Regions from separate parts of the Glutamicibacter sp. MOO4 genome, predicted to be linked through region 1. Evidence: predicted binding sites of a transcription regulator. Region 1 holds the regulator's gene; each other region holds the start of a gene.
The links. Region 1 encodes Rex, which represses fermentation and respiration genes when NADH is low (regulators of the CRP and FNR family bind a similar motif). Its sites were predicted from a motif close to CTTGTGAANNNNTTCACAAG; they were not measured.
Positions count from the first base shown of each region.

Region 2: the regulator Rex is predicted to act here: its motif matches at 7,228-7,247, upstream of AC1Z3F_RS04835 (glyceraldehyde-3-phosphate dehydrogenase).
Region 3: the regulator Rex is predicted to act here: its motif matches at 1,866-1,885, upstream of AC1Z3F_RS15800 (queuosine precursor transporter).

Region 1 is NZ_CM167800.1:2,041,866-2,051,604, reverse strand. It holds gene gdhA (NADP-specific glutamate dehydrogenase) at 1-255, shown strand, start outside; gene AC1Z3F_RS09595 (helix-turn-helix domain-containing protein) at 512-736, shown strand; gene AC1Z3F_RS09590 (30S ribosomal protein bS22) at 875-973, shown strand; gene AC1Z3F_RS09585 (HAD family hydrolase) at 1,075-1,881, opposite strand; gene AC1Z3F_RS09580 (glutaredoxin family protein) at 1,944-2,189, shown strand; gene AC1Z3F_RS09575 (redox-sensing transcriptional repressor Rex) at 2,256-2,891, shown strand; gene AC1Z3F_RS09570 (hypothetical protein) at 2,993-3,784, opposite strand; gene AC1Z3F_RS09565 (histidine phosphatase family protein) at 3,963-4,625, shown strand; gene AC1Z3F_RS09560 (TlpA family protein disulfide reductase) at 4,630-5,253, shown strand; gene AC1Z3F_RS09555 (cytochrome c biogenesis CcdA family protein) at 5,262-6,017, shown strand; gene resB (cytochrome c biogenesis protein ResB) at 6,113-7,645, shown strand; gene ccsB (c-type cytochrome biogenesis protein CcsB) at 7,638-8,702, shown strand; gene AC1Z3F_RS09540 (PLD nuclease N-terminal domain-containing protein) at 8,982-9,386, opposite strand; gene AC1Z3F_RS09535 (DUF4229 domain-containing protein) at 9,440-9,730, shown strand.
Region 2 is NZ_CM167800.1:1,059,744-1,069,482, forward strand. It holds gene epsC (serine O-acetyltransferase EpsC) at 1-113, opposite strand, end outside; gene cysK (cysteine synthase A) at 255-1,190, opposite strand; gene msrA (peptide-methionine (S)-S-oxide reductase MsrA) at 1,318-1,845, opposite strand; gene AC1Z3F_RS04810 (Nif3-like dinuclear metal center hexameric protein) at 1,978-2,928, shown strand; gene AC1Z3F_RS04815 (VOC family protein) at 2,941-3,339, shown strand; gene AC1Z3F_RS04820 (exo-alpha-sialidase) at 3,468-5,732, opposite strand; gene AC1Z3F_RS04825 (YaaA family protein) at 5,885-6,691, opposite strand; RNA gene rnpB (RNase P RNA component class A) at 6,853-7,207, shown strand; gene AC1Z3F_RS04835 (glyceraldehyde-3-phosphate dehydrogenase) at 7,411-8,868, shown strand; gene AC1Z3F_RS04840 (winged helix DNA-binding domain-containing protein) at 8,998-9,739, shown strand, end outside.
Region 3 is NZ_CM167800.1:3,377,207-3,386,945, forward strand. It holds gene AC1Z3F_RS15785 (hydroxymethylpyrimidine/phosphomethylpyrimidine kinase) at 1-303, opposite strand, end outside; gene AC1Z3F_RS15790 (hypothetical protein) at 338-952, opposite strand; gene AC1Z3F_RS15795 (TetR/AcrR family transcriptional regulator) at 1,077-1,733, opposite strand; gene AC1Z3F_RS15800 (queuosine precursor transporter) at 2,138-2,848, shown strand; gene AC1Z3F_RS15805 (ABC transporter ATP-binding protein) at 2,914-3,609, shown strand; gene AC1Z3F_RS15810 (hypothetical protein) at 3,599-5,200, shown strand; gene AC1Z3F_RS15815 (GNAT family N-acetyltransferase) at 5,210-5,665, shown strand; gene tgt (tRNA guanosine(34) transglycosylase Tgt) at 5,738-7,033, opposite strand; gene AC1Z3F_RS15825 (FUSC family protein) at 7,167-8,258, shown strand; gene AC1Z3F_RS15830 (NUDIX hydrolase family protein) at 8,261-8,800, opposite strand; gene AC1Z3F_RS15835 (MDR family MFS transporter) at 9,009-9,739, shown strand, end outside.

The sequences.
Region 1 (9,739 bases):
CTCTTTGGCCCAGGTAAGGCAGCCAACGCAGGTGGCGTGGCAACCTCAGCGCTGGAAATGCAACAAAACGCCAGCCGTGACTCGTGGAGTTTCGAACACACCGAGCAGCGTCTGACCGAGATCATGGTGGGCATTCACGACCGATGTGCGACAACCGCTGACGAGTACGGCATACCAGGCAATTATGTTGCCGGTGCCAACATCGCTGGCTTTGTGAAGGTAGCGGACGCCATGCTGGCCCAAGGCGTCATCTAGGGGAATCCTTTGATTACGACTCGCGTGTCACAGCCGGTTGTATTGGACCGTGGCTCGCGAATTGTCTCAATTAAGCAACAAAATTTTTGATTCAGATGCGCCCTGAAGTGTTGCGTGATGCGAAAGTTACCAAAGTGCGATTAGACTAGGACAAAGCGAACGTGAACCTGATCGCCGATGTTGATCCAAAGTCGTGTAAGTTCACCTTCGCTAGTAACGCGACGAAATAGAGATCAGCGTCAGGAGAATATCCCGCATGACGGATAGACAGAATTTTGCAGGAGCCCGTTTCATGACGGTAGCCGAAGTGGCTGACATGATGCGTGTTTCCAAAATGACGGTTTATCGGCTGATTCACGCAGGCGATCTGCCTGCCGTTCAGTTCGGTCGCTCCTATCGTGTACCGGAGAACGCTGTCGAATCCTACCTAAGTGCCGCGGCTATTGATCCGCAGCACGGTACTGGTTCATACGGCCGTTAGTCCGCACGATGGTCAGAGCATGACCGAAAAGCGGGTAATCTATTAAGGAACGTTTAACGTCCGGTCAACCTTGTCCTTTTGCTTGCGTGCAAGCAGATATTTTGGGTTGACGCATTTATTAGTTTGTGAGGAACCATTATGGGCTCTGTTATCAAGAAGCGCCGCAAGCGTATGTCCAAGAAGAAGCACCGTAAATTGCTTCGTAAGACTCGTCACCAGCGTCGCAATAAGAAGTAAATCTACTTCGAGCACTTTGCCGCTAGGCAATCATCGCCACCGATATGCAGTTGAACTGCAAACGGTGGCGATTGCTTTATCCAGAAGTAACTAACACCCTGCTAAGAGCCGGAACGGCGCAGGATAGAGCGCCTAGCGGCCCACAGCGCACCGATGACTCCGGCTGCTCGCAGGCTGAGCTTGGCGGCTCGTTGGCCGGTGCGGAAATCGTAAACTTGCCAGCCTCTGCGCTTGGCGTAGGCACGTAACCGAGCATCCGGATTGATGCACACAGGATGGCCAACGGCTTCTAGCAATGGAACGTCATTGTAGGAATCCGAGTAGGCCCAGGAACGCGAAAGTGAGATCCCGCGAGCCTTAGCCAGGGACCGAACAGCTTGCGCTTTTTCGGCTGCGTGAAGAATTGGGCTAGCCAACGCCCCGGTGTACAAACCGTCCTTACTTTCCACCACGGTGCCCAAAGCGCCGGAAAGATTGAGCCGATCCGAGATGACATTCGCCACTTCCAGGGGAGTGGCGGTGACCAGCCAGACTTCGCGACCTACATGCAGGTGCTGACGGGCAATGGCCACGGTCCCGGACCACAGCTTCGGTTCGATGAACTCGTCATAGATCTCGTTGCCGATTTGCTCAATTTCGGCCACCGGGATTCCGCGCACCATCATCAACGCACGGTCACGAATCTGATGGATGTCGCCCAAATGCTCGCCACGGGCGGCATAGCGCAGTTGTTTCAACGCGAACCATAGGATCTCGCGGAATTGGAAGAATTTGTGTTCACGGAGTTTGCGCGCCAGTAGATAAAGCGAGGCACCGCGAACCAGGGTGTTGTCCACATCAAAAAATGCGGCGACGGTACCCGATGCCGGAGCTTGAGACTGCGTGGAGTCAAATTCTGAGGAAGACATTTGATCCAGTTTATTTCATCTTAAAGTTCAAGCGTGGTTACGGCTCGTGAGATTATGGACAGGTGAGTACTTTGCATCAGATTCAACTGTTGGTTAGAAAAGACTGCCACCTTTGTCACGCCGCTCGGCAGACAGTGGCAGAAGTGACGGGCCGGTTGAATATGGAATTTTCTGAGATAGACATAGATCAGAATCCTGATCTGTTGGCAAAGCATCATGAAGAGGTTCCAGTGCTGTTCATTGACGGACAGGTCCGAGACTTCTGGACCATCGATCCACAACGGCTTGAGCGTCTGCTCACCAACTAGCAGTTGCCACAAACATGAACATGCGCGGTGCTCGCTTAGCCCATTGGAAAGTGCAGGGGAACGAAGATGTCTGAGCTTGAAGCTCGTGTCCTGCCTGAAGCCACCTTGGCTCGACTCACTCAGTACCTGCGGGCGTTGAACACTCTCGAAGCCCAAGGGCGCGAACGCACCAGCTCCGGGGTGTTGGCCAAAGAGGCTGGGGTGAACCCCTCAATCTTGCGTAAAGATCTTTCATGGCTCGGCTCCTATGGAACGCGTGGAGTCGGTTATGTCGTGCGAGAACTGGCTGAACACATCAGTCGGACCTTGGGGCTGAACCAAGACTGGAAAGTAGCGATTGTCGGTGCCGGTAACCTGGGCCGCGCGTTGAGCGGATACGCGGGTTTCACTTCGCGTGGCTTCAACGTCAAAGCCATTTTGGATGTTGACCCTGCCCTAATCGGTGACAAAGTCGGTGAACTGACCGTTGAGTCAATAGCTGATCTTGCCCAAGTAGTAGCCCGCGAAGAAATCAATATTGCGGTGCTAGCGGTCCCTGGTGATGCTGCTCAAGATCTCGTTTACGTACTTGCTGAAAATTCCGTGCGATCGGTGCTGTCTTTTGCCCCGAAACCTTTAAAGGTTCCAACCGGCATGAACCTACGCCGTGTTGATCTGTCGACAGAATTACAGATTCTGGCTTATCTGGCCGTGCAAGGCTAACCAACTTTTAGCAATAAAAAAGGCGTTGCCTGTTTTTGTCAGTGATGACAAAACAGGCAACGCCTTAGCTATTTGCCCTGAAGTCAGGGCGCTACAGCTGTTTACCGGTAACCGGCGCGACGAGCCATGCGACGGGCTGCAATGTATTCGGATGATGGACGAAGCCAAGCAAAGACCACACCAGCAATGCCAAGCAATACACCAATGATGTAGACCGCGCTCAGGACACCGGCCTGGGAGTCGCCGTACATGCTGATGGCGGACACGGTTGAGAACATGCCGAACAGTGACAGTACAGCCAAGATGGTAGCGATGATGCGCATCGCGCCCACACCACGGCCTACAAAGAAGCCCACCAAGAAGTACAGAAGTACCGAGATGATGGCACCAACAATGCTGATGCCGGCCACTACCGAGCTGGCCTGTGCCATGAACGCTTCGGGGCTGTTCATCATCTGCTGCAGGGTTGGGTCGTTAGCCATTTCAGGCGAACTTTCCATCTGCGTTTTTAGTTCTGTCTCCACCGCTGCCCACTGGGAAGCAACCATGTTGGTGAACAGATTTGAGGTGGAGATCATCCAGCTAGCAATCGCACCGACAACACCCGAAAGCAGAATCAAGATAAAAGCAATCTGCAAGGTCTTTGGTCGGGTTGCTGGAGGCTGAACTGCGGCGTAGCCACCCTGGGTAGGGAACTGGTTGTAGCCAGCAGTCATCGGAGCTTGTGCGTAAGGATCTTGCCCGGCTTGCGGGTTCTGACCGTATGGGTTTTGACCGTACGGGGAAGGCTGCTGTGCATACGGGTTTTCACCGTAAGGGTTCGGATTTGAACCTTGAGCGCCGGACTCAGGATTGTAGGGCTGGCCGGGTTGATTCGGGTCGTAATTACTCATGATCCATCATCCTTTAGGGGTCAACTTGTTGTTGTGTTCAAGACTAGTACTCGGCGCTGTGAGCTACCCCATCCAAAAGGATGGTTTTTCTATATGGGAATCCCATGCATGGGCTGTGAATAGTTGATGGTGGACACAATATGACTATTTTGCACTGAACATTTGAGACACTGGAAGTATGCCTTTATCGACCGTCCATTTGTTGCGCCACGGGGAAGTTTTCAACCCTGACCGTATTCTTTACGGACGGATCCCCGGCTACGGGCTCTCCGAGCTGGGATTCAAAATGGCTGATGCGGCCGGCGAATTTTTCGCTCAGCGTCAGGCCGAGGGAGCCAAGGTGGTTCGCTTGGTTGCTTCGCCATTGATCCGTGCCCAGCAAACCGTTGCTCCCACCAGCCACGCCCTGAACCTGCCGATTCGCACTGATGACCGTGTCATCGAAGCCGGTAACAAACTTCAAGGCCTGTCCAAGGTCGCCGAGCACCTTCGTCAGCCGAAGTTCTGGCCATTGTTGGTCAACCCACTCAAGCCATCATGGGGCGAACCTTATGCGCAGCAGGTTCAGCGCATGCGTGAAGCCATGGATGCGCATCGTCGCGCTGCTGTCGCCGAACACGGCGAAGGCGCCGAAGTGATCATTGTTAGTCACCAGCTTCCTATCTGGGTCACTCGCCGAGCAGCCGAGAAGAAGCCGTTGTGGCACGACCCGCGTCAGCGCGAATGCACGCTGGCCTCGGTCACGAGCTTCGACTTTGAAGGGGACGAATTAGTCTCCGTGCGATACACCGAACCAAACCCCGAGCTACTGGCCGGCGCAGCGAATATTCCTGGAGCCTAAGCAAATGACTGATCCTGTGCCAACCCCGCGCAATCTGAGCCGACGCACCATGCTGCGTTCGTTGATGCTTACCGCCGCGATCGTTCCTTTGGCTGCCTGTGGCGCCAAGGAAGATACGTTGACTGCGCAAGCAAACAACGGCGATGGGAAAAACTACATTGCTGGCGACGGAGCTGTGCAGGAATACGTAGCATCCAAGCGCAGTGAACCAGTAGAGATCACCGCGACCACGTACCACGGCACCGACGTTGACTTCAGCAAGTGGGAAGGCAAGCCAGTAGTGATGAACTTCTGGTACGCCGCCTGTGCGCCATGCCGTATCGAAGCTCCAGATTTGAAGAAGTTGGCCAACAAGTTTGGTGACAAGGTGGAGTTCATTGGCGTCAACGTGCGTGATGAAGCGGAGGCAGCCAAGGCGTTTGAACGCACCTTTGACCTTCCTTATGAATCAATCCAAGACACCTCTGGCGATATTCAGCTAGCTATGACCAAGTACGTGCCTTTGCAAGCCGTTCCTTCCACCCTGGTCCTAGACCGCAAGGGACGAGTGCGCGCCCGCGTTATTGGTGCAGCGGATCCGGGCACTTTGAAGTCGCTGATCGATACTGCTTTGACCGAAGAGTTGTGAGCTAGGCGTTGACCTCAAATCCATTTGCCGACATCGTCCTAGACGGGTCGTTATTACTCGCGTCGCCGGTAGCGGTGTTGGCGGGATTAGTATCATTTCTTTCTCCCTGCGTTCTGCCACTGGTTCCCGGATTTCTTGGCTACGTCACCGGTCTGACCGGAGCGGATCTCAAAGAACACCGACGAGGCCGGGTAGTCCTTGGAATCTTGCTGTTTGTTCTTGGATTCTCCGTAGTTTTCATCGCAGCTGGCGTGCTGTTCAGCCAGGCGACCGCCTGGTTAAAGTTTAATGGATCTTGGGTCACCCAGATTCTGGGCATTGTCGTAATTTTTATGGGCATCGTCTTCATGGGCGGATTCTCATGGATGCAGCGTGACCGTAAGATCCATAAAAAACCACCAGCCGGGCTATGGGGTGCTCCGGTCCTGGGCCTGACCTTTGGTCTAGGCTGGGCACCGTGCATCGGCCCAACCTTGAGCGCGGTACTAATAATGTCTACCGGTGGCGGAGCCAACGTCGCACGAGGCACATTGCTCACGGCGTTCTACTGCCTAGGACTAGGGTTGCCGTTCATCCTGATAGCCCTTGGACTACAGCGCGGAATGCAGGCATTAGCGTTCTTCCGCAAACATCAGGTATTCATCATGCGTTTTGGCGGCGCAATGCTCATGGCCCTCGGCGTAGTCATGGTGACTGGCCTATGGGGCACTTGGGTGTCAGAACTGCAAAACTGGTTTGCCAATGAAGTGAGGTTGCCAATTTAATGGCGAAAAAACAACGGAAGTCCAAAGGCACCCAAGACGCACCCGCATTAGGGTTTGTCGGTACCCTGCGGTGGATCTGGACTCAACTTACATCCATGCCAACAGCGTTGTTCTTGCTGTTGCTATTGGCTGTTGCTGCTGTACCGGGATCGATTTTCCCGCAGCGTCCCTCGGGGCCAGAAAACGTCGTAGGCTACATTGACCAGCACCCGGTGGCCGGTCCATGGCTTGATCGCTTCCAGATGTTCAACGTCTATTCCTCGGTCTGGTTCTCAGCGATCTACATTCTGCTGTTCATCTCCTTGGTTGGCTGCATCATTCCGCGTGTGCGTAAGCACGCGCAAGCACTGCGTACTCCACCACCACGCACTCCGGCTCGCCTGAACCGTTTGCCGCAATATACTTCCTACGAGATTCTCGAAGGTGAGTCGGATACCCCCGATGATGACCAAATCATTGAGGACTCCTACAAGATCCTGAAAAAGCGTGGTTATCGAGTAGAACGCCGCGAGGATGCGACGGGACGTTCGGTAGCAGCAGAACGTGGTTACGTTCGTGAAATCGGCAACCTGATGTTCCACATCTCGTTGATTGGTGTGCTGGTTGCCGCCGCCGTGGGTGGGGCCTTCGGCTACACCGGACAGCGTGTGGTTGTTGAGGGGGAGACCTTCGTTAACTCGCTGGTTGCCTACGACTCGTTCACTCCGGGAACCGCGTTTAATGCTGACAAACTTCCTGGTTACTCGGTGAAACTCGATAAATTCGACATCGTCTTTGACCGTGAATCAGAGGCACATTTTGGACAGCCGCTGGACTTCACCGCGCACGTGCAGGTCCGTAAGACTGCGCAGTCAGAACCGGTAAAACAAGACCTGAAAGTGAACCATCCGCTACGTATTAATGGCGCGGATGTTTACTTGGTGGGCAACGGCTATGCACCGGTCATCACCGTGCGTGATGGTAAAGGCAACGTTTCTTACTCGGGTCCGGTAGCTTCGGTTCCGCAGGACTCCGTTTACACTTCAATCTTCGTGCTGAAGGTGCCTGACGCTAAGCCCGATCAGCTGGGCTTCCAGGGATTCCTACTTCCTACCGCGCTGGTAGATGAAAAGGGATTTGGTATCTCGGGAGATCCTAACGCGATCAACCCGCAGCTGCACCTGAACTCCTTCTACGGTGATCTAGGCCTAGACAATGGCAATCCGCAGAACGTCTTTGTGCTGGATACCGCGAAGATGAAGGCACTGAACAGTCGCGACCTCGACGCCGGTGGTATTCGTCTTGAAGCTGGCCAGACCTACGATCTTCCAGATGGCAAGGGAAGCATCACCTTTGATGACCTCAAGCGCTACGTAGCCTTGGATGTGAACTACGACCCGGGCAAGCTGCCAATTGGTATCTTTGCGGCTCTGGCTCTCATCGGACTTGGCGTCTCGCTGTTTACTCCGCGTCGTCGTGTCTGGATCAAACTGGTGCAGGTTGATGGCAAGCGTAGTATCGAATATGCGCTGTTGGCCCGTGGCGAAGACCCACGACTGGAACGCGAAGCTTCAGAACTACAAAAAATCTTTGACAAGGCTTGGCCATTGGCAAGCCAGGAGCAGAACCAAGGAGCAGTAAATGGGTAACGCTGGGGCATTATCACCAATTAATGAATCGCTGGGTGAATACAGCCAGTTGTTCATGCTGCTGGCAGCCATGGTCTATGGCGTAGTCTTCATCATCTTTGCTCTTGATTTGGCCAAGACAAACAAGTCCATTACCGAGATGGACTCTGCTGCGCTCAAGCGTGACGAAGAACTGCTCGTTGGTGCTGGCAACGTTGTTGCTGGAAGCAATCGCAAACGCCGCGGCGAAAATAGCCGAGCAGATCACATCAGTGAAGAGATCGTCTCGGACAAGATGACCTACACCAGCTTCTCGGCGAAGCGCCCCATGGCGCGCATCGCCGTAGTGCTGATGTGGCTTGCCGCTGCGCTTCACGGTTTCGCTGTGGTTTCCCGTGCTCTGGCTGCTCACCGTGTGCCATGGGGCAACATGTACGAGTTCCTCACCACCGGTGCATTCCTTGTTGCCTTGGTGTACCTGATCATTCTGATCATCAAGGACCTGCGCTTCATGGGTTCGTTCATCTCTGGTCTGGTCACCTTGATGCTGTGTGCAGCTACCATCGGTTTCCCTACTCCAGTAGGTCACCTGGTGCCAGCGTTACAGTCGCCATGGATCGTCATCCACGTTTCCATTGCAGTGCTTTCCTCTTCACTGTTTGCCATTAGCTTCGCCATGAACGTTTTGCAGTTGCTGCAGCACTCGCGCATGAACCGTTTGGCTTCAGGTCTTAGCGACAAGTTGCCATTCATGCGCGTAGTACCTGGCGCAGGTGCACTGGAGAACTTCGCCTACCGCATCAACACCATCGCGTTTGTCATGTGGACCTTCACCGTGATGGCTGGCGCCATCTGGGCCGAAGCAGCGTGGGGACGCTACTGGGGCTGGGATCCAAAGGAAGTCTGGTCCTTCGTGATCTGGGTTGTCTACGCAGGCTACCTGCACGCCCGCGCTACCGGTGGCTGGACCGGCCCACGTTCAGCATGGCTGTCGATTATCGGCTTCCTCTGCGTGGTCTTCAACTTCACCATCGTGAACATCTTCTTCAACGGACTACACTCCTACGCGGGCGTCTAGACCCCGCAGCAATACACAAACGGCGAGCGACACCCATCAGGGGTATTGCTCGCCGTTTGTCGTTGGCGGATCATTCTGGGCCTTGAAGGGCGCTGGGCTCGGCACCTTGTTCCCAACTGATCTGAGCTACCCAACTGATCCACGCTACTCATCTCAGACCACGCCAGCCGAGCAACAGGTACAACAAAGCCCCGGCCTCCGTGAGCGCCACGCGAGGGCGCGGTAACGGAAATGTCGGGGCTTGTGTTCTACGGGCCGTGAGTAGGCCGCTACTGGCTTCTAGGACTTGGTGTCCGGTGAATCAGTGTCGGTGTCTTCTGATTTAGCCGGTGGTTCAGGATTAGTATTCTTTTGAATCTTGCCCTGATCTTTGAGTTCTTGCTCACGAGCCTTAGTATCTGCTTCGCGTTGTTGCTGTCGGCGCCAGACTTCTAGCTGACGCAAAAAGTCCTCATCATCATCGGGGGCAGTTTGTTGCCCTGCTGGTTGGTTTGCCGAGCTTTGAGGTCGTCCAAGAACGAACCACAATACGGCACCGATCAGCGGTAAGAGGATGATCACTACGAACCATGCGGGCTTCGGCAAGGAACGTATCAGATGCCTCGGCGCACGGCTGCATTCGATCAAGGTGTAGATCATCAAAGCGACCGAAACTACTGCTGCGAATATAAGGAGACGGACCATGTAATCATTCTAGTGATAATCGAGTTCACAGGTTCATCGGTAAACTTGAAGTTATGCAGTTTCTGAAATATACAGCTCTTCGCCTGGGCATCTTCTGCGCAGTGTTCCTTGGTCTTTCGTGGGGTCTGAACTGGCCTATCTTCGTTTCCGGAATCATCGGGCTGATCTTCGCGTTCGCGGTAGCCTACTTGTTCTTTAATAAACTTCGTCTAAAAGCGAACGAGGACGTGCGTAAAGCTTTTGCTAAAACCTCGGCAAGTAAGACGCAGAAGCAGCTGGACGATGAAGCTGTCGAAGATGAATTTGATGAAGATCAGCGACGCAATCACCGAACTGCAGAATAAACGTCAACA
Region 2 (9,739 bases), 980 kb from region 1:
CAAATAGCGTGCAACCCGGAATACACGAAAAAGTTTTCGGTATCGCTGCGTGCCGCAGGATCGTGCTGTCGAGCTGTGGCTAGGTCTTCACGCAGGCGGGAGAAAAAACTCATGAATACTACCTTAGGGGTTGCAGTTCGCTGTGCAGGAATCCGAAGACGACACACAGCAAATCGGCGCGAGCTGCACCGATTAAGGTCTCTATTAGACCAACGGTGGCTCGCGCCGATTTATTCTAACTTTCCGAAACTGATTTAGCCGCGGATGTCATCAAAGAGCAGGGTGGAGATGTAACGCTCACCGAAGTCAGGGATGATAGTCACGATGCGCTTGCCAGCGTTTTCTTCGCGAGCAGCGATCTGCAGTGCACCCCAAACGGCTGCACCAGCGGAGATACCGCCGAGGATACCTTCCTTGACGCCCAATGCGCGTGCGGTAGCAACCGAATCTTCGATGCTGGCATCCAGAACTTCGTCGTACAGTTCAGTGTCCAGAACCTCAGGGATGAAGTTAGCACCAAGGCCCTGAATCTTGTGTGGGCCTGGCTTGCCACCGTTGAGGATCGGCGAATCCTTTGGTTCAACAGCAACGATCTTCAGGTTTGGGTTCTTTTCCTTCAGGAAGCGACCTGCACCGGTGATGGTGCCACCGGTACCGATACCAGCAACAAGGATGTCTACCTGGCCCTCGGTGTCATCCCAGATTTCTGGGCCGGTGGTGTCCGCGTGAATCTGAGGGTTAGCGGAGTTAGCGAACTGCTGAGCCCAGACGGCGTTCTCAGAAGTCGCAACGATTTCCTTAGCCTTTTCTACTGCACCGCGCATGCCATCGGCACCTGGGGTCAGTACGATTTCAGCACCGTAAGCGCGCAGCATAACGCGGCGCTCGGTGGACATGGTTTCAGGCATGGTCAGGATGACCTTGTAACCACGTGCTGCGCCGACCATGGCCAGAGCGATACCGGTGTTACCCGAGGTACCTTCAACAATGGTGCCACCTGGCTTCAGCGCGCCCGACTTTTCTGCAGCGTCGACGATTGCTACACCGATGCGGTCCTTGACGGAGTTTGCTGGGTTGTAGAATTCCAGCTTCACAGCGACGTTGCCGGCTAGGCCTTCGTCAAGTCGGTTCAGCTTTACCAATGGGGTGCGGCCGATAACTTCGGTGACGTTGTTGTAAATCTTGCCCATGTTTTATGCAGTCCTTACGTGACTCATTGCGGCCGCGATTGCTGGCGGCGAGTTACTTGCAGATGACCGGCTAAATGGCTCGGACATCTCGAGGTTCATTTCTAACCCTAGTAGGCATGCCGTCAAGCTAGGCTTCATTTAGCCATTGTGCGTAATATTTCCTGACTTTTGCGATCTTCGGGTCGATGATCACTCGGCAATATCCGACATCTTGGTTAGCTGCGTAGTAATCTTGATGAATTTGCTCCGCAGGATAGAAATCTTTCGACTCTTCTATTGTGGTGACAATCCGATTAGGGTATAAAGGCGCAAATTTTGCGATGGCCCCAGCGAAAAGCGTCCGCTGCTCTTCATCCAGCGGGAACATGGCCGAGCGGTATTGGGTGCCTACGTCATAACCCTGGCGATTGAGCGACGTTGGATCATGAACGGTGAAGAACATGTCCAAGATGATCTCGGCTGGAACAACTTCTGGATCAAAGATGACTGCAACACCTTCAGCGTGCCCGGTGGTTCCGGAGCAGACCTGATAATAGTCCGGGTCACTGGTGTGCCCACCGATGTATCCGGAGATCACGGCGTGCACGCCACGGGTTTGCTGGTAGATGGCGTCCAAGCACCAGAAGCAGCCACCTGCCAACACGAAGGTTGTCAGCTTGGCCCCCTGAAGCTCGATTGTAGGGCTGAATTGATGCGGTGATTGAAGGCTGAGAGTACTCACACAGTTCACAACGATGCGGCGTTGCATTCTGTTCCATCGATGTACCCAACGCGTAGGGTTGGTGACATGCAGAGCAAGGCAAATAACTCGCAAGAACCTGATAAGAAGCCGTCAGTTACGGACGCCACTTCGCTCAAGCCAGTGACCGACGAAGAAGTAAAGCAGCCAGTTGATGGGGAACCGGCTGCAACTACTTTGGGCGATGTGCTTGAGGCAGTAGAAGAGCTTTGGCCAAAATCCTTGGCGGAGGACTGGGACGCCGTTGGTCTAGTGACCGGACGTAGCGCCCAGCAGATCACCAAGGTTGTAATGGCTGTAGACCCGACCCTTGAGGTGATCGAAGATGCCATCGCGCGTGGAGCTGACTTGCTCATCACTCATCATCCACTGTTACTTCGTGGTGTCACCCAAGTAGCAGGAACCAGCTTTAAGGGCGAAGCGATTCACCGGCTCATTGAGACCGGAACCGCTTTGCTCACGGCACACACCAATGCTGACAACGCCATTGGGGGAGTCAACGACGCCCTGTCCGACGCGTTTGGCCTCAAGGATTGTGTGCCTCTGGTGCATTCCAAGGACGGATTGCCAGAAGAAGGACTAGGCCGAGTCGGCTTCCTGGACAAGCCAATGAAGCTTGAAGATTTTGCTGAACGCGTTTACACCGTGCTACCTGCCGTGGCCGGTGGCGTACGCGTTGCAGGTGACCGCACCGGGATCATCCGCAAGGTCGCCCTATGCGGTGGGGCCGGTGACTCGTTATTTGATGCGGTGCGCTCACACCAAGCCGATGTCTACGTCACCGCAGATCTACGCCATCACCCGGCCAGTGAAGCACGCGAAGCAGCCAACGGTGGCTTCCCTTACTTGATTGATGTTTCCCATTTTGCCTCCGAGTGGGTCTGGCTTTCAGCCGGCGCTCGCGCTTTGCAGAATGTGCTCAACGATCTGGGACATTCGGTAGAGATTGAAATATCGCAAATTAATTCGGATCCTTGGGACTTTGTCCTGACCCCATAGGCAGGGAACCGCATGCTGCATCATTTGGAAATCTGGGTTGATGACTTATCAGCCAGTAAAGCAACGTTGGGATGGTTGCTGACGCGTCTGGGTTACCGGATTGATTCTGAGTGGAGTAATGGGATCAGCTACGCCCATTCAAACTTTTATATCGTTCTTGAGTCCGGGTCTGATGTGCGCCATGGACGCCACGAACGCTTGAATCCAGGATTGAACCACTTGGCTTTTACTGTTGAGTCCAAAGAACTAGTTGAGCAAATTTCACGCGAGGCTAGTGACCACGGATTTACCTTGATGTTCTCGGATCAGCATCCACACGTTGGTGGAGAACAGCACTACGCTGCGTATCTGGAAAATGGCGAGGGCTTTGAAATTGAACTCGTCGCCGCTGATGGGCAAGGTGGCAGTTAGTTCAACCAACAAAAGTTCAACCAACAAAGAAGACTGCCATGGGTGGGATTCGGGAATAGTAATCCCCAAGTCTTGCCCATGGCAGTCTTCTTTTGCTTCAGTGCATTGTCAGGTTTTGCACTTTCAACCTACGGGGCGATGGATTGAGAAATCTCAGCCTGGATCTTGATATCGCCGTTGCGAGCGGTAGCAATTTTTGATTTTTCCTGTGCGCTTCGGCTTGAGACATCAGCGCTAGTGCGAAGGCGTGTGATGGTTGCGCTCTTCGATTCGCCTGCGTCAAGCTCCTTAATGCTGAATCCCGAACCTTCTAGGGCGCTGAGTCGAACGTTTCCGGTATTTGTAACCGTGACTTCATAGCTAATCCAGTCACCGGCTTTAGGCGACGAATTCAAAGCAGGCTCAGCGGTAACTTGCTGTGAGGCCTCGACGGTAAAGCTAGGTTGGCGATCGACGAGGTCGACTTCTTGATCCGTAATTGTGTATTCATCCACGATGGCGTTGCTGCCGACCCGGCCAGAAGTCCAGTGCGTTTGAGGAATAAAGAATCCGTTGGCTAGCTCATTGCTGGTTACCTCATGGCGTGGAGTGGCGCAGGTGTAGCCAGCACCCGCGGGCAGGTTCGAGTAGCGGCAAGTGCCCGCCGGGCTGGGCTGTCCAATTGGCCTGGCGGCAAACGGTGAGAAGTTACCCGCAGTTGGTACGACCCATTGAGCGATGTTTCCAATGCTATTCACACGGAAGCTGTACGGAACTTTTTCACCGACCGCATATGGGTCCACGGCCAAGTCTCGACTCATATCGGTGCGTTGACCCGAAATGTTAAGTCCAGTGGTTTCTTCGCCGGTGATCTGAGCGGACACAGATACCTGCGAAGTTTTTCCAGTACTACTCGTGAACTGCAACGGTAGACTCTGGTTTCCAAGCGCGGTGGACGCGACAGTGACTGGAAGGTTGATGGTGGTGCTGGCGCCTGCGGCAAGATTGGTGACCGATTTTGCTGTGGCGCTGAATTGCGTTGAGGCGCCCACCGCGATGGCGCCCGAGAGCTCCTCGTCTTCCTGGTTCGTGATGCTCACTGGAACGTCAAGAGTGGATCCTGAGCTGGCGGTGAACGTTTCTGCCTGCATCGGAGCACAGACGTAGTTCAACCATTCTTCATCGAATGTGGCAAGCTGCATGTCGTCGGTGTAGTTAGCTTCGTAGAACACGCCAAATTTTCCATTATCCAAGACATCGGCTACCGAGTACGCGGAGAAACCACGACGAATGGTGCGCAACCCTGGCCACGTTTTTCCGTCATCGCAAGAAACTCGAGCTGAAACGTTGGAGCGCGAAGTTTGTGAATTGGCTCCGGTATACAGCAACTTTTTGGCCTGCGCACTGTTGGCTTGCGCATCCGGGAACATTTGGGTGATGTGTGCGTTATTTGTGGGATCGGGGAGGTTCCTATCCTGGGTGACCTCCGAGTAGCTGTGGCCACCATCATTAGAAATAGCTACCTTTCGATAGCCACCGCCGGCGTTGTCACGGGAATTGAGCATAAGCCGCCCGTCGGAAAGTTCAACCACTTTGTTCTCGTCCATGGCCTGTCCGGTGAATTCTCCATGTTTCCACGTCGCTCCGTGGTCATCGGAATACACCGAGAAGGCTTGAATCGCTCGGGTGCCATCGGCCTGCATGACATCTCCGGCGTATTGCTGAACGAGTCGCCCCGCGTATTGGCCGCGGGTTATCTGGATGCCTTGACCGGACGTGGCGAAGGTCGAACGTACAGCGCCGGGGACCGCGCTGTCTCCTGGTTTGACGACATCGGTAATCAGTCGAGGCTTGCTCCACGTGGCTCCGTCATCGGTGGATTCGACAACAGCTGCGCTGAGCACTTGCCGGTTGGCATCGTCATGGCCCCAAATGCTCCCTACGAAGCCTCGATCCTTGGAGTAGACAAAGAAGGCGAAGGTCTTTCCGCTTTCGTCATCCACCACATAACTGGGGTCAGAATAGCCGTGCTTTCCTTGTTCGGGGGAGCCGGTGAAGCCGGCTGCGACAGTGGTTACTGGCCCCCACGTTGCACCGTTATCGGTGCTTTTGCGCTGCACGATGCTATTGGGGTTCGGTGCATCTGAGGCGTTTCCCGGACGGCCGTCCCACGCGGCGAGAACTACCCCGTCGCCCAAGTGAGCGAGAGCGGGGATGCGATAGAAGAAGTTGTTTTCGGTGCGGTCGGTTCCGAGATTTATTTCTTTGAAGGTTCCCGGCGGCACCGCAGGGTCCGCTTCCTCTAATGTGGTGGCCGCTAGGGCCCCGTTTGCGCTGAAAAGGGGAATGGTCAGGCTGACTGCCAGTGCAGCGGTCAGGATTCTACGGTGCTCGTATCGAAAATGGCTTCGCATGGGCTGGTTCCTCGCAGGGGTATGGTTCCTGAAAATTGGAAGGACGTATGACGTAGGACGTCATACGTGAAGCCTATGTGAATTGAATCACAAGCGGAAGAGGGAAAGTTTGTTCTTTTGTCGTGTGCGCCAAGACGAGAGGCTGATTCTTACTACTTTGTGGTGGTGAACTGATGGTCTTCGGGGAGCAGAATATTTAGTGCTTGACCCTTTTTGTCGTCCACCAGGGTGGCCTCCCACTTAGATTGAATCAGTTCAAGCAATTCCGTCGCCGTCTTGGGCTCGACTTCTTGCTGAACCAAGAACCGGGCAACTTCGCCGCGAGTGTGTTTGGCGAAGTGCGATACGACCTTCGGAACACCGTTGCGTAACTGAAAAACATTGACGGCCACGCTATTTCCGTTGCTTGGCTTGTAGGCTGCCGTGTAGGTACTTGAGCGTGCGTCGATGATGAGCTGGTTCCCGGCCATCTCGTCCAATACTGGAGTTAATCGTTTCTTCCACCAGCTCCCGAGCCTGCCCAGTGGTTCAAGCTTGGTGGACATAGAAAGTCGGTACGGTGGGATCCGGTCATCAAATCTCACGGCGCCCCACAACGCAGAAATGACCAGAATGCTTTGATCTGCCCGCAGCTTTGCTGGCTTATCCAACGACGCGTAGTTCAAAGCCTCAAAAAGCACACCTGAATAAATATCGTGTGCCCTGGCTGCCGGTTCAGTGTGCAGTGAGATATTGCGAGCTACTTCGTTAGCTAGTGAAGCTCCAACGCCTAAGACTTCCATGGCGTCTTCGCGAGCAGAAACTTGCGCAAGAGAATCGATGACTTGGTGACGATCATCATTTAGTTCCGGAAACGAGAGTGTTTCCAATTCAAACGGAGCACCTTGAGTATGGGCTGTCTTGCCTTCAGAAGGCGGCAACAAAATAAGCACGCCTTCCAGCCTATCGGAATTCAACACTCAACCTTTGTCGGTGAAGACTTGCTGATGCTTTGAGCTACGCGTGCATCCAGTGCGTATCAAATCGTTCGTGGTTAGGTATTTTTGGAGAATCTCCGTGTCGGACACCTCGCTCAGAGCGTTACGGCAGGCAAAGTCCCGGGGCTAGAATGGTTAACGAATGGGATGGCCAGACGGTCGCGTGGCAAGCAATTGTCCCGAGGAACGTCCGGGCTCCACAGAACAGGGTGGTGGGTAACGCCCACTCGGGGTAACCCGCAGGCTAGTGCCACAGAAAATAGACCGCCAGGTTTCCTGGTAAGGGTGAAACGGTGGTGTAAGAGACCACCAGCGTCCCGGGTGACCGGGATGGCTTGGTAAACCCCACTCGGAGCAAGGTCAGACAGACTGCGTTATGAGGGCTGTTCGCCCCATGCAGTCGGGTGGACCGCTAGAGGCTGTCGGCAACGGCAGTCGTAGATAGATGACCGTCCCGCTTCGGCGCGACAAAACCCGGCGTATCGGCCATCCCATTCACCATATTTTTCCTCACTTCTCAAGTGAGATGATTCACAGATCTTGGTGCCCGGAAAATTTCTGCGCAGTTTAGAATGGAAAATGTACTTAGTACTTACGAGGATGATCCTGTGACCTCGTACCACCGCAAAAGCAATGGTGCTTCCCACGGTGCCAACCGACTTTATGGATCTGCAAGTCGGCTGAATTGGAAGGATTTTCCTTTGACCCAGCAGTCTGTCGTCGCCCAGCAAGAATGGAGCGGGCGCGAAGAGCTCGCCGAGGCCATGATTCCACTGATCGGACGTTTGTACCGCAAGAACAATGTGGTGCCCTCCGTATATGGCCGCAAGCTGATCAATCAGTCCTCAATCGACATCATCAAAGCACACCGCGTTGTGCGCCGCATCGATGGCGAAGAGCTAAGCCTGAAGGCAACCAAAGCAATTCTCGATGAAATCGAGACACTCAATGTTGGCTCGGTCGCCGTTGACCTTGGCCGCTTGAACAAGAAGTTCAAAGAATCTGGCTCCGTTGACCTGAACTCATTTATCAGCAACGAACTGGGCGAAAAGGTCGGCAAGGCCGGCGCTACTGACGCAGAACCAAAGGACGTAGTGCTCTACGGTTTTGGTCGCATTGGTCGCTTGCTCGCTCGTATCCTGATTGAGCGTGGCGGTTACGGCTTGCGTCTGCGGGCAATCGTTGTGCGCAAGGGGTCGGATGATGACATCGTTAAGCGCGCGTCATTGCTTCGCCGCGACTCGGTGCATGGCCGCTTTGAAGGTTCGATCACCGTCGACGAGGAAAACAACACCATCCTCGCTAATGGAACACTGATCAAGGTCATCTACTCGAATGATCCAGCAACCGTTGATTACACCGAATACGGAATCAACAACGCGATTGTTGTCGACAACACCGGACGCTGGCGCGATGAAGCTGGCCTGTCCCAGCACCTTGAAGCTAAGGGTGTTGCTCGCGTTCTACTTACCGCTCCAGGTAAGGGCGACTTGAAGAACATCGTTCACGGCATCAACGATTCGTGGATTACTGCAGAAGACAAAATTGTCACCGCAGCATCGTGCACCACCAACGCCATCACCCCAGTGCTCAAGGCGCTGAACGACAAGTTCGGCGTTAACCACGGACACGTTGAGACCGTTCACTCGTTCACCAACGACCAGAACCTGATCGACAATTTCCACAAGGGCGAACGTCGCGGACGCGCAGCTGCACTGAACATGGTGATCACCGAGACCGGTGCAGCCAAGGCTGTTGCTAAGGCACTGCCAGAGTTCGAAGGCAAGCTGACCGGTAACGCAATTCGCGTACCAACCCCAGATGTCTCCATGGCCATCTTGAACCTGACCCTGGAGAACGAAACCAGCAAGGAAGAGTTGAACGCTTACCTGCGTGAAACTTCGCTGACCTCGAACCTGCACAAGCAGATCGACTACATCGATTCCCCAGAAGTGGTTTCCACCGACTTTGTTGGCTCACGTCGTGCCGGCATCGTTGATGGCCTGGCCACCATCGTTTCGGGCAAAAACGCTGTTGTCTACGTTTGGTACGACAACGAGTTCGGTTACTCCTGCCAGGTAGTGCGCGTGATCGAATCGATCGCTGGCACCCACCCGGTAGCTGTTCCAGATGTGAAGGCTGAAGCCGTCAGCGTCTAGAACTAGAGTTGTACGACTTTTCGGGACCATACTTCGCGCATGATGCGTGAGGTACGGTCCCGAAAGTCGTTTAAGCCTCAGCCCGTTCCTGCTACGCTCGGCTCTAGGTGCGAGAGATAGGGCAAAGACGTGGAACGAGAGCGGTTGTTGGCCGCACGGATGCGCAGTCAGAAATTACGTGAGCCTGCACAAAGCTTGCTGGGTGCAGCCGAGCATATGTTGGCGATTCAAGCTCAAGACTTCACCGCCGGACGTTATGCCTTGGCTCAGCGGGTAGCGTCCGAACCGAACCGAGCACAGGTTAATGAGCTGTTCAATGATGGCCAGCTCGTTCGTTCGTGGACCATGCGTGGCACCCTGCATATCTGTAGGTCACAGGACGCCAAGTGGATGGTGCAGGCGGCCAGAGAGCGTACCCTGAAAACAGCTGCGACTAATTTGCGCGCTTTGCAGATAGATTCGCAAACCATTGACCGCGCCTCTACCATCGTGACCAACCTGCTCATTGACTGCCAAAGAGCCAGTAGGGCCACAATCTTTGCCGAGCTAGAGAGTCACGGGATACAGACTAAAAATCAGCGCGGACTTCATGTGCTCTTGGTGCTGGTACAAAACGGGCTGATCTGCTTGGGACCGATTCCTGGGCAGGCCAAACTGATCGCCCAAGACTATGTGCTGGTAGATCGCTGGATCAGTGATCACCGTGTGCCTACAGATCCGATGCACGAATTGCTGCTTCGCTACCTAGGCTCCCATGCACCTGCGACTTTGCGTGGTGCCGCTTGGTACACGGGACAAACCCTGACAACGATGCGCAAGGCGGCCAATGAGGTGGCCGATCAGCTTGTGGCAGTAGGGCAAGACGAGCGGG
Region 3 (9,739 bases), 1.3 Mb from region 1:
GGCCACGGTGTTGATGGTTGCTGGTGAACCCATCATGCCGAGCTTGACGGTGCTCAACTTGTCTTCGTAGCAAGTTTGGATTGCTTCGAGCTGATCTGCAATGACCTGCTGATCGACTGGCACAAAGCGGTGGTTCCACGAATCCTTAGGATCAAAGGAGACAATGCAAGTCAGGGCAACGATGCCGTAGGTTCCCAGTTCCTGGAAAGTCTTCAAATCGGCCTGAGCACCTGCACCGCCGGTGGCTTCGGAACCTGCGATAGTCAAGGTTATGGCTGGAGCAACAATGTTTGTATTAGTCATAGTCTCAATTGAATGTAGTACGGATTTCGAACGGTTAGTTGTGCTGCCAGAAAGTCAGCGTGGTCGCTTTGGACCAACCTTCAGGCAAGCTAGCAGCATGCTCTTGCGTAGCTACCATCAGTAGCCAAGGCAGTCCATGGCTGAAAGCGGATCCGGCCAAGTTGGCCAGTACCGCGCGGCGGGCGACATCTGGATCATCGGGAGAGAACAAGTCCGGGTCGCTGAGCAGACCGTACGTTGCACCAAAGTGCATTCGTCCGCGGGCGACCGGGCGGTCAAAGTCGGTCACCTCGACAACATCATAGTTTTCCATGGGAGCTTCAAAAAGCCCTGAGGTGTCCGCCAGCTTGACGACTTGTTCTACATCTTCTGGCTTACCAGCTAGCAAGTGCATGGTTGCACTTTGCTCCCAGCCCTCGCCCTGTAACTTTGCGACGGTGCTGTCATTAGCTGGGCCCAAGAAGATCAAACGCTGTGCATCGGACGGGGCGGTCCATGAATCATCAGGCCAGTAACGAAGGATCTCTACGTCGTCGCCGTTTTGATTCACTGAACGAATTTCCTGCTGGTTAGGGAAAGACGCAATACGATCACGCAATAATGCGTAGCCGCTGGTCCAACCTGGTAGTGCTCGCGCAGTTCCGCTCATAGTGCTGCGTTCTCCTTTTGAATCGCTAGGGGTCACCTATCGGCATCACTGACTTTACGCCTAAAAACTGGGCAATACTCAACTGTGTTTCTAGGATTTCTCTGTCAGCGAGGACAGCCGATATCTAGGAAGCTTTAGACCGCTTTAGCGCCGAGCTCACCGAATGATCCGTTTCCATCTTGCCAGCGGTTTTTGGATCAATGAGCGACAGAATGTCTTCAAAGAGGGAACGGACTACCGGCAGACGGCAAAGCACTGCAAATTTAGCGACCACAGGTGCCAAATTTTTGATCAGCGTATGTGAACGTCGTTGCTCAGGGGACTGGTCAAAGGCCCACGCGGTGAACACCTGCCGCGCAACAAGTAGCAAGAACCGGGGGAGATCTCGGCGGATACCTAGGGGAGGCAGAGGCCGAGCGCCACCAACAGCCTGTTCCCACATCATCAGTTCAATTTTGGTTACTTCTTCATTCGCATGCTCGCCAGAAAGCAAAACCTTCAAAAACGCCGGCCCGAACTCATGATAGGGAGCCAAAGATTGCACGCCAGCTTCCAGCACGATGCGAATGTTGGTTTCTAAGGTATTGCCCTCATCGAGCCCGTCTTGGCACAACCGCAATTGCTCATTGCGTAAGTTCAGCAGCAGCTGCGCGACGATGTCTTCTTTGGACTCGAAGTAGTAGTACGCATGTGAAAGCGCTACCCCAGCATTGGCAGCGATGACCCGCATGCTTGATGCGCGGTATCCCTCAATGGCAAAACAGTCCAAGGCAGTAGCCAAAAGTTTGGCCTGCGTCTGTCGACCTTTTTCAGTGCGCGGTTGGATGCTCTTGAGCCTTTCGAACGGAAGCTAATGGAGTTGATTCTAGCATTTATTGAACGCGTTCAAAAAACTAAAACTTTCATGCGGATGCAAGCGAGGGCAATCACTAGGGGAGTAGATTCCTCGATTTACTGTTTCGAAGAATGCCAGATGAGATGCGGAATTTTGAGATCTAATGGTTCGAAAACTAAGTTGCACGTTCAAGCGTTCCTAAGTCGAGGGCCGTCAGCATGGGATACTTGCTAGGTAAGTGCTAATACAGCGGAACCGCGCGCTGGCATTAAACTCCACCCATTCCTTTGAGGTACGAGCATGCCTTCGCGACGAAGTTCTGGCGAACCACTTTTGACAAGGACAACTACATGGGCGCGAACAACGCCGAAAACAACCTGACCAAAGCCAATAAAGCGGTCTTCGCTTCAGCGGGGTCACCATACTTTTCCACGGTGCTCACCCTGATGGGTGCCATCGTGATCCTCTCAAACATCGGTGCATCCAAAGGCGTAAGCTTTGGCCCAATCATCACCGACGGAGGATTCTTTCTCTTTCCGTTGGCCTACATTCTCGGCGACGTTATTTCCGAGGTATACGGGCTAAAGGCTGCACGGCGGTCAATTATTCTCACCTTCGCACTCGCCTTCTTTGCGGTGTTCTCCTTCTGGATCATGATCCAACTACCATCCGCCGAGTTCTACGACGGTCAAGAAGCACTCGAACGCACGCTGGGCCCAATCTGGCAGATCGTTCTCGCTTCGGCCTGCGGCTTCTTGGTTGGACAGTTTGCTAACTCGTGGGTGCTGGTCAAACTCAAGGAACGTAGCGGAGAGCGTGGGCTCATTGGACGACTGATTGGTTCCAGCGGCGTCGGCGAATTCCTCGATACCCTGATTTTCTGCTCTGTCGCCGCACCGGTCATTGGTATTGCCGATGCGCCGAACTTCATCAACTACGTAGTGGTCGGTTTTGTCTATAAGACAGCTGTCGAAATCATTCTTGTACCGGTGACTTCGCTGGTCATCAAATGGTTCAAGCAACGCGAACCAGGCTACATCCAAGCCGTAAACGCTAAGTAGTGAACAAAGGGCATCATCCGCGAGGACGATGCCCTTTGTGGTTGTAGCGGGATAACGTTACAAGCATGCAGACAGGTCAGAGCACCAAGATTGTCTTGGAAGCACGCGAGCTGATTATTGGCTACCAACAACGCGTCATTTGTGGTCCGCTAGATCTGCAGGTTTCCGCAGGCGACGGGGTGGGAATCATTGGAGCCAACGGTAGTGGCAAATCTACGTTGGTGCGCACCATCCTTGGACACCTATCGCCGGTGCAAGGCACTGTCGAATTTCTAGGTCTGCCCGTGAACGAGGACTCGCTAGCCTTCCGCCAGCATGTCGCTGTCCAGATCACCGATGGAGCGTTTTTTGAAGAACTCACCGTTGCTGAACACCTTGAATTGGTGGCTCGCGGCCACAATCTGAACTCTTGGAAACAAAGCGTCAGTGAAGAGCTGGAGTTTTTTGAGCTACAACAAGTGGCCGGGCTACTGCCCAGCGAGCTCTCCTCCGGCCAGCGTCGCAAGGTGCTGTTGGCGGCGACACTCATTCGGCCTGCACAGCTGATGATCCTTGATGAACCGGAGCAACGTTTAGATCTGCGTATCCGGCAGAAACTCTATGATCGATTGGCCGTACTCAGAGGTTCCGGGACGACACTTTTAGTAGTGACCCACGATCCGCAGATGCTGCGTCACTGTTTGAACCACGCCTTCTTGCTGAACGAAGATCAAGGTGAAGCCCTTCACTCCGAGGCCGGAGCGCAGTGGCTTGAACGCTAGAGAAAAACTTCTGCAGGAAAACAAATTTGATCCGCAGCAGTTGCTCAACCGCGCAAAGCGACGGCGCAACTTTTCAGAACGCTTTGATCACTTCTCTGATGTCTATGTATGGGTGCTGGCCGCGGTTGTTGCTTTGGCATATCTTTTCAGCGCGATCTTTGGCCTCATCTTTGCTCTGCTTGGGCAGACGGTAGCTCACGTACAGACACCGTGGACGGTATGGAGTTTGCAAGAGCTGTCGCCGGTACTGCTCATGCTCAGCGCCATCTGTGTTCTACGGCTGTTTTTATACCTAGGGCCTGTAGGCGTGAATGCTGCCAAGGCGGACTGGTGGCTGCCGTTACCAATTAGCACCAGGCCCATTCTCGGCCGATCGATTCGAAGCGCACTACTGACTGGATTGCTGACCAGCAGTTTTGTAGGGGTGCTTTGGCTGATTGTCATGTTTGGTTTGGTCGGTGCTTATGAACCGCTGGTAGCCCTTTACGCACTGATTAGTTTTGCATTATCCGGAGTGCTCTTGACCAGCCTTGCGGTTGTGTTGCAAAGCTACGGGCTGCAACCACGTGCACAACGCTGGCTGGGACGCTGCATCGTGGCCGCCATAGTTGTCCTTGCAGCATTCTGGTTCTTGCTTCAGGTGAACATTCCGTGGGCAATAAGTGTCGTCGAAGGTGCGTCGAGCTCTGTGCTCCGGTTATCTGCATGGGCTCCTGCCGCAATCGGTTTGCTGTGCTTGAGTGTGCTCAGTACTTGGTGGGCATGGAAACGCAGCCCAAGGATCGGGGCGCGCGACATGCGCGTAGCCGGCGAGCATCAACGCTTGGCCTTGGGCTCTGCGATGCAAGCAGATACCAGAGGCGCCGTGGAGCCATCTTCGGCTTCAATTGGTCGCAGGCGACGTCGTGGGAACAAGCTTGCTTCCCGACTGCCGGTGGCCTGGCGCATTCTGGTGTTGCGTTTACTGCGAGGCGGGCGCTGGCATGCAACGCTGGGGTATCTGGTGATGGTCATGGCGATGGTTGCGACTGTTGAACAGGTGGCCAACCCGCTGAGCGCTCTGCTGTTTTACCTCGTGCTGTGTTTGTTGCTGACGATAAATGTAGCTGGAACTATTTCGCCTTTGATCTCGCAGCCGCAACTGACACAACACCTGGGACAATCTGCGGTTAAGCTACAACGAACAGCGGTACTTTTTGCAGTTTTCTATTGCGTGATCGCGTTGACCACGCTCACTGGGGGACTGGCGTTGCTGGGCGTCGTTCAGCTGAGCAATTTCTGGTTGTGGGGTGCAGCAGTGATCGTCGTCTCCCTTGGAGGGGCAGCAGCCAGCCTAGGTCATGCGCAACGTAAAGAACGCGACTGGGAGAGCCTGTTAGGTGGCTCCACCAGCGATACAACAGTGGTCATGGTTCTGATGAATGAAGCGTCCACCTTAATTCCAGCGGTGGCCACTTACGCGCCGCTCTTTGCTTTAGTGCTCAGTCCTGAAACCGGAATTGGTTGGCCGCTGTGGGGAATTTCCGTGCTATTTGCTCTCCGGGCCCTACGACCATTTCTCGGACGGGCGTACGCAGGTTTACGCGGATAGGATCAGAAGATGAGCGTAGAAATTTCAATTCATAAGCCGGAAGACCTCAGCACTGAGCAGCTGTATGCGTTGCTCAAACTGCGTACGCACGTTTTTATTGTTGAGCAGCGTTCTTCTTACCCGGATTTGGATGGTCTGGACCTCGTTCAAGGAACCCTGCACCTGGGCGCATGGGAGGACGGCGACTTATTGTGCACCGTACGCATTCTTGATATTCACGGTGAAAACCCGCATATCGGCCGTGTTGCTACGAAGGCGGAAGCACGGGGTCGAGGACTGGCCGGAACGCTGATGAAGCAAGCTGTTTTTATGTGCCGCCCGGACGTTCAGATTCATCTCGGCGCTCAAACCCAGTTGGAAGACTGGTATGGAAAATTCGGATTTGAACGATGTGGCGAAGACTTTGATGATGACGGAATCATGCACTTGCCGATGATTAGACGAGCGGCGACTGCCTCAGCCTAGAACATGACAAAGGGTGCTCATTTCCCGCCTGACGGCGGAAAATGAGCACCCTTTTTAATTGTTATCCGACTACTATGCCACCGGCTGACCCTGGGGATCCGGCTTGCCAGCGTAGTAGCTAGCCAAGACCTTATCCTTGAGATTAAAGAAGGTGCCATCTTCCAACGCCTGGCGGGCAGATTCAACCAAACTAACGGTGAAGTGCTCGTTGTGGATGGAAATCAGCGTGTGGCTGAGTAGTTCCTTGCCCTTGAATAGGTGGTGAATGTAGGCGCGGGTGAAGTTCTGGCAGGTGTAGCAATCGCAGTCTTCAACCAGCGGGGTGAAATCACGCTTGTAGCGGGCACCGGAAAGATTAAAGCGGCCCCACGGGGTGTAAAACGCCGAGTTGCGCGCCACACGAGTTGGCGAAACGCAGTCAAAGGTATCTGCACCGTTTTCAATGGCAGTAAAGATGTCATCCGGCTCGGAGATCCCCAGCAGGTGGCGAGGCTTGTTTTCGGGAAGTTCCTCGGCGCACCAACCGACGATGGTTCCAAGGTTTTCCTTTTCCAAGGCTCCACCAATACCAAAACCATCAAAGGCCATGGCTCCAAGATCCTGGCAGGCCTTGCGACGAAGGTCTTCATACTGTGCACCCTGGATGACGCCGAAGAGTGCCTGATATTCCTTGCCCGCACGGTTATCAGTTAGTGAGAAGTGCTCGGCGATGCAGCGCTCAGCCCAGCGACGGGTGCGCTCCAAGGACTCAATCTGGTAGCCGCGCGAATTCTGCAAAGTGGTCAGCTCATCAAAAGCGAACATGATGTCCGCTCCAATCTGGTGCTGAACATTCATGGAAATCTCTGGAGAGAAACGGTGCTTGGTGCCATCAAGATGGGACTTAAACCAGACACCCTCCTCATCAACGTTAGCCAAGCGTTCTTTGCCTGGTGCTACCGCGTCATCCGGACCTGACTGGTCAACGGACTTCATATCGATGACCTTCTTGAACCCTGAGCCCAAGGACATAACCTGGAATCCACCGGAGTCGGTGAAGGTAGGGCCGTCCCAGCCCATGAACTGACCTAGTCCGCCAGCTTCATCCAAGATGTCCGCACCGGGCTGCAAGTAGAGGTGGTAAGCATTAGACAAAACTGCTTGAGCGCCAAGCTCTTTAACCTGAGCGGGAGTCACCGCCTTGACGGTAGCTTTAGTACCCACCGCAATGAACGCAGGAGTTTTGATTTCGCCGTGTGGCGTGCGGATCACGCCGGTGCGACCCAACATTGGGGAGCCGTCGGGTGCAGTGAGTCGGGTTCCGACTTCAAAGCCAAATTCTTCTTGGCGGGCATGCGGGGAGCTGGGGTCAAAGTTCTTTTCGGGCACGTACCAAGTGTGCCGTATTAACGCGCCGGTGAGGAAAACGACAATGTCAAAGTGCCCACAAACCTAGCCCCTCACATGGCAATGAGCGAATAATGGGTGGTATGTGTTGTGTCCAACACGACGGAAGGAAACTGTGGGTCTGGAGAAACTGAAGGAATCAACAAAGTCGCTGGTAACGCTGGGACCGGCCCGCAAGGACCACTGGATTGGGTTGCGTACAGGCCTAGGCATCTTCGCTCCGCTGATCACGCTCTTTGCCATTGACCGAATGGATCTAGTGGTGTTCGCGGTCTTTGGTGCTTTCACCGGAGTCTACGGACGAGTTGATGGTTACTGGAACCGATTGCGCATGCAGGTTCGTTCAGGTCTTCTCTTTTTTGCCGTCATCGCCTTGGCACTAGCGGCCTCGTATTGGTGGGTTGACCACCAGAACCCAGAGGTCATGAAGTGGCAGATCGTCGGAGCCACAACACTCATTGCTGGGCTGTGTTCGGTGCTGGTCGGGTTTATGCGCCTGCGCCCGGGCGGATCCCTATTCCATATCTTCGCTTTTGCGGCCATCGCTTCGATTCCCCACGCGGCCCCCATGGGCGAGGCATTGTTAGTAGCGGGACTGACCATCGTGCTGGCGTTAGTAATCGGCGCCTCTGGGGCCATAGGTCAGTGGGCTAGTTTATGGAAACGTACCAAGCTTCCACCGCTGTCCGATAACGTGCGTAAAGCCATCTGGTGGGAGGGGCTGTTCCATGTACTCTCCGCTGGTGTGGCCGGAATTCTTGCCAACACTCTGGGCAGTGAGCTTTCTGCCGGACACAACTATTGGGCCATGGTTGCCGCTGTAGTTCCTCTGGTCGGGCATACGACTAGACTGCGAATCCGTCGCGGGGTGCACCGCGTATTGGGAACGCTGGTGGGCATGATCCTGATGGCGCTACTGATCTGGTCGAATCCGCAGATGTGGATCTTGCTCGCCTTTATCGCCGTGTGCCAGTTCTTGGCCGAGATGCTGGTCATGCGTAACTATTTCATGGCGCAGATCTTTATCACGCCCATGGCGTTGGTCGGCGTCTCGCTGGGCACCGGGCTCAGCAGCTCGGTGATGTATGACCGCGTGGTTGAAACACTGATCGGTTGTGCCGTGGGCATGCTCGGCGTGCTCTTGGGAAGTTGGCTCGGCTCGGTACTCAAACGCAAGCAGGGTCTCGTTCCCAAGAGCGAAAGCTGAACTTAGATATTGATACCCACGTGGGCCAACGCCTGACGCAAGATATTTTCGCGGCCACCGGCAAACGCGCCTTGAATATCTGAGCTCAGGGCTTCGGCCGGGGTCAGCCAGGTCAGTTCCAGAGCATCTTGGCGTGGAGTGGATTCACCGCGCACCGGAACGATGTAGCACATAGAAACTGCGTGCTGACGGTCGTCGGTTAATCCGGTTTCACTTGGTGCCGGGAAGTATTCGGCCACGGTGAAAGGAACCGGCGAGGCCGGAAGCTGTGGCAGCACCATGGTGCCCAGGTCCTTCTCGATGTGGCGAATCAGCGCGGCACGAATGGTCTCGCGGTACATCACACGACCAGAAACGAAGGTCCGCAGCATACGACCGTCATCGTCACCGGTGAGCAGAAGACCCACTTCATTCACATAACCCAGCGGGTCAAGGCGAACCGGGATCGCTTCAACATAAAGCATCGGTAGGCGCTGACGCGCTTCGTAAAGATCTTCTTCAGAAAGCCATCCGGGATACGGATCTGGGGTACGCACGTTCATGCTTCTATCTTCGTACACAAACCCCGCTCCATGGGTGAAGCTGTATCTGTGTTGCGCAACTCACCAACTGCACGCCAGCGCACTCTAGTACCGCCGGAGGTCTAAAGATAAAATTAGTTAAGCTTTCCTCAATTCTCGCCCCTTGCGTTCGCCGTGGGCACCGAGAGCATATTTCCTTTTCAATTACTCGTGGAAGCAGATTCCAGCCGTGACGAACGCTCCAGAACGACTGAGCAAAAAGAACTTCACCACGATTGCGGTGCTGATCGTATCCAGCTTCGTGGTCATCCTGAACGAAACAATCATGAACGTGGCATTACCTGTTCTGATGCACGAATTCGACGTAACCGCTGATGCAATTCAGTGGCTGTCCACCATCTTCATGCTCACCATGGCAGTGGTCATTCCGATGACCGGATTCTTGCTGCAACGCCTGAGCGTACGCAATGTCTTTGTCCTAGCCATTGGCATGTTTACCTTGGGCACCATTCTGGCGGCCTTGGCGCCAGGACTGACCGTCCTGTTGGTTGCCCGCGTGGTCCAGGCCTGCGGTACCGCCATCATGATGCCGCTGCTGATGACCACCATCTTGCACCTAGTGCCAGCTGAACGTCGCGGTGTGCTGATGGGCAACGTATCCATCGTGATCTCCGTGGCCCCAGCCATCGGCCCGACACTTTCGGGTTTGATCCTGCAGTACCTGTCGTGGCGCTTCATGTTCATCGTGATCATCCCGATTGCGGTCGCAGCACTGATCATCGGTACCCCGCGTCTGTCCAACGAAGTAGACGGTGCATCCACCCCGCTGTCGTTCACCTCGGTCCTTTTGGCTATCCCGGCCTTCGGTGGCTTGGTCTTTGGCCTGAGCCGACTGTCGGTAGGCGTGAGTGCGCTGAACATTGGCATCCTCGTTGTAGCGTTGCTCTGCTTGGCTGCTTT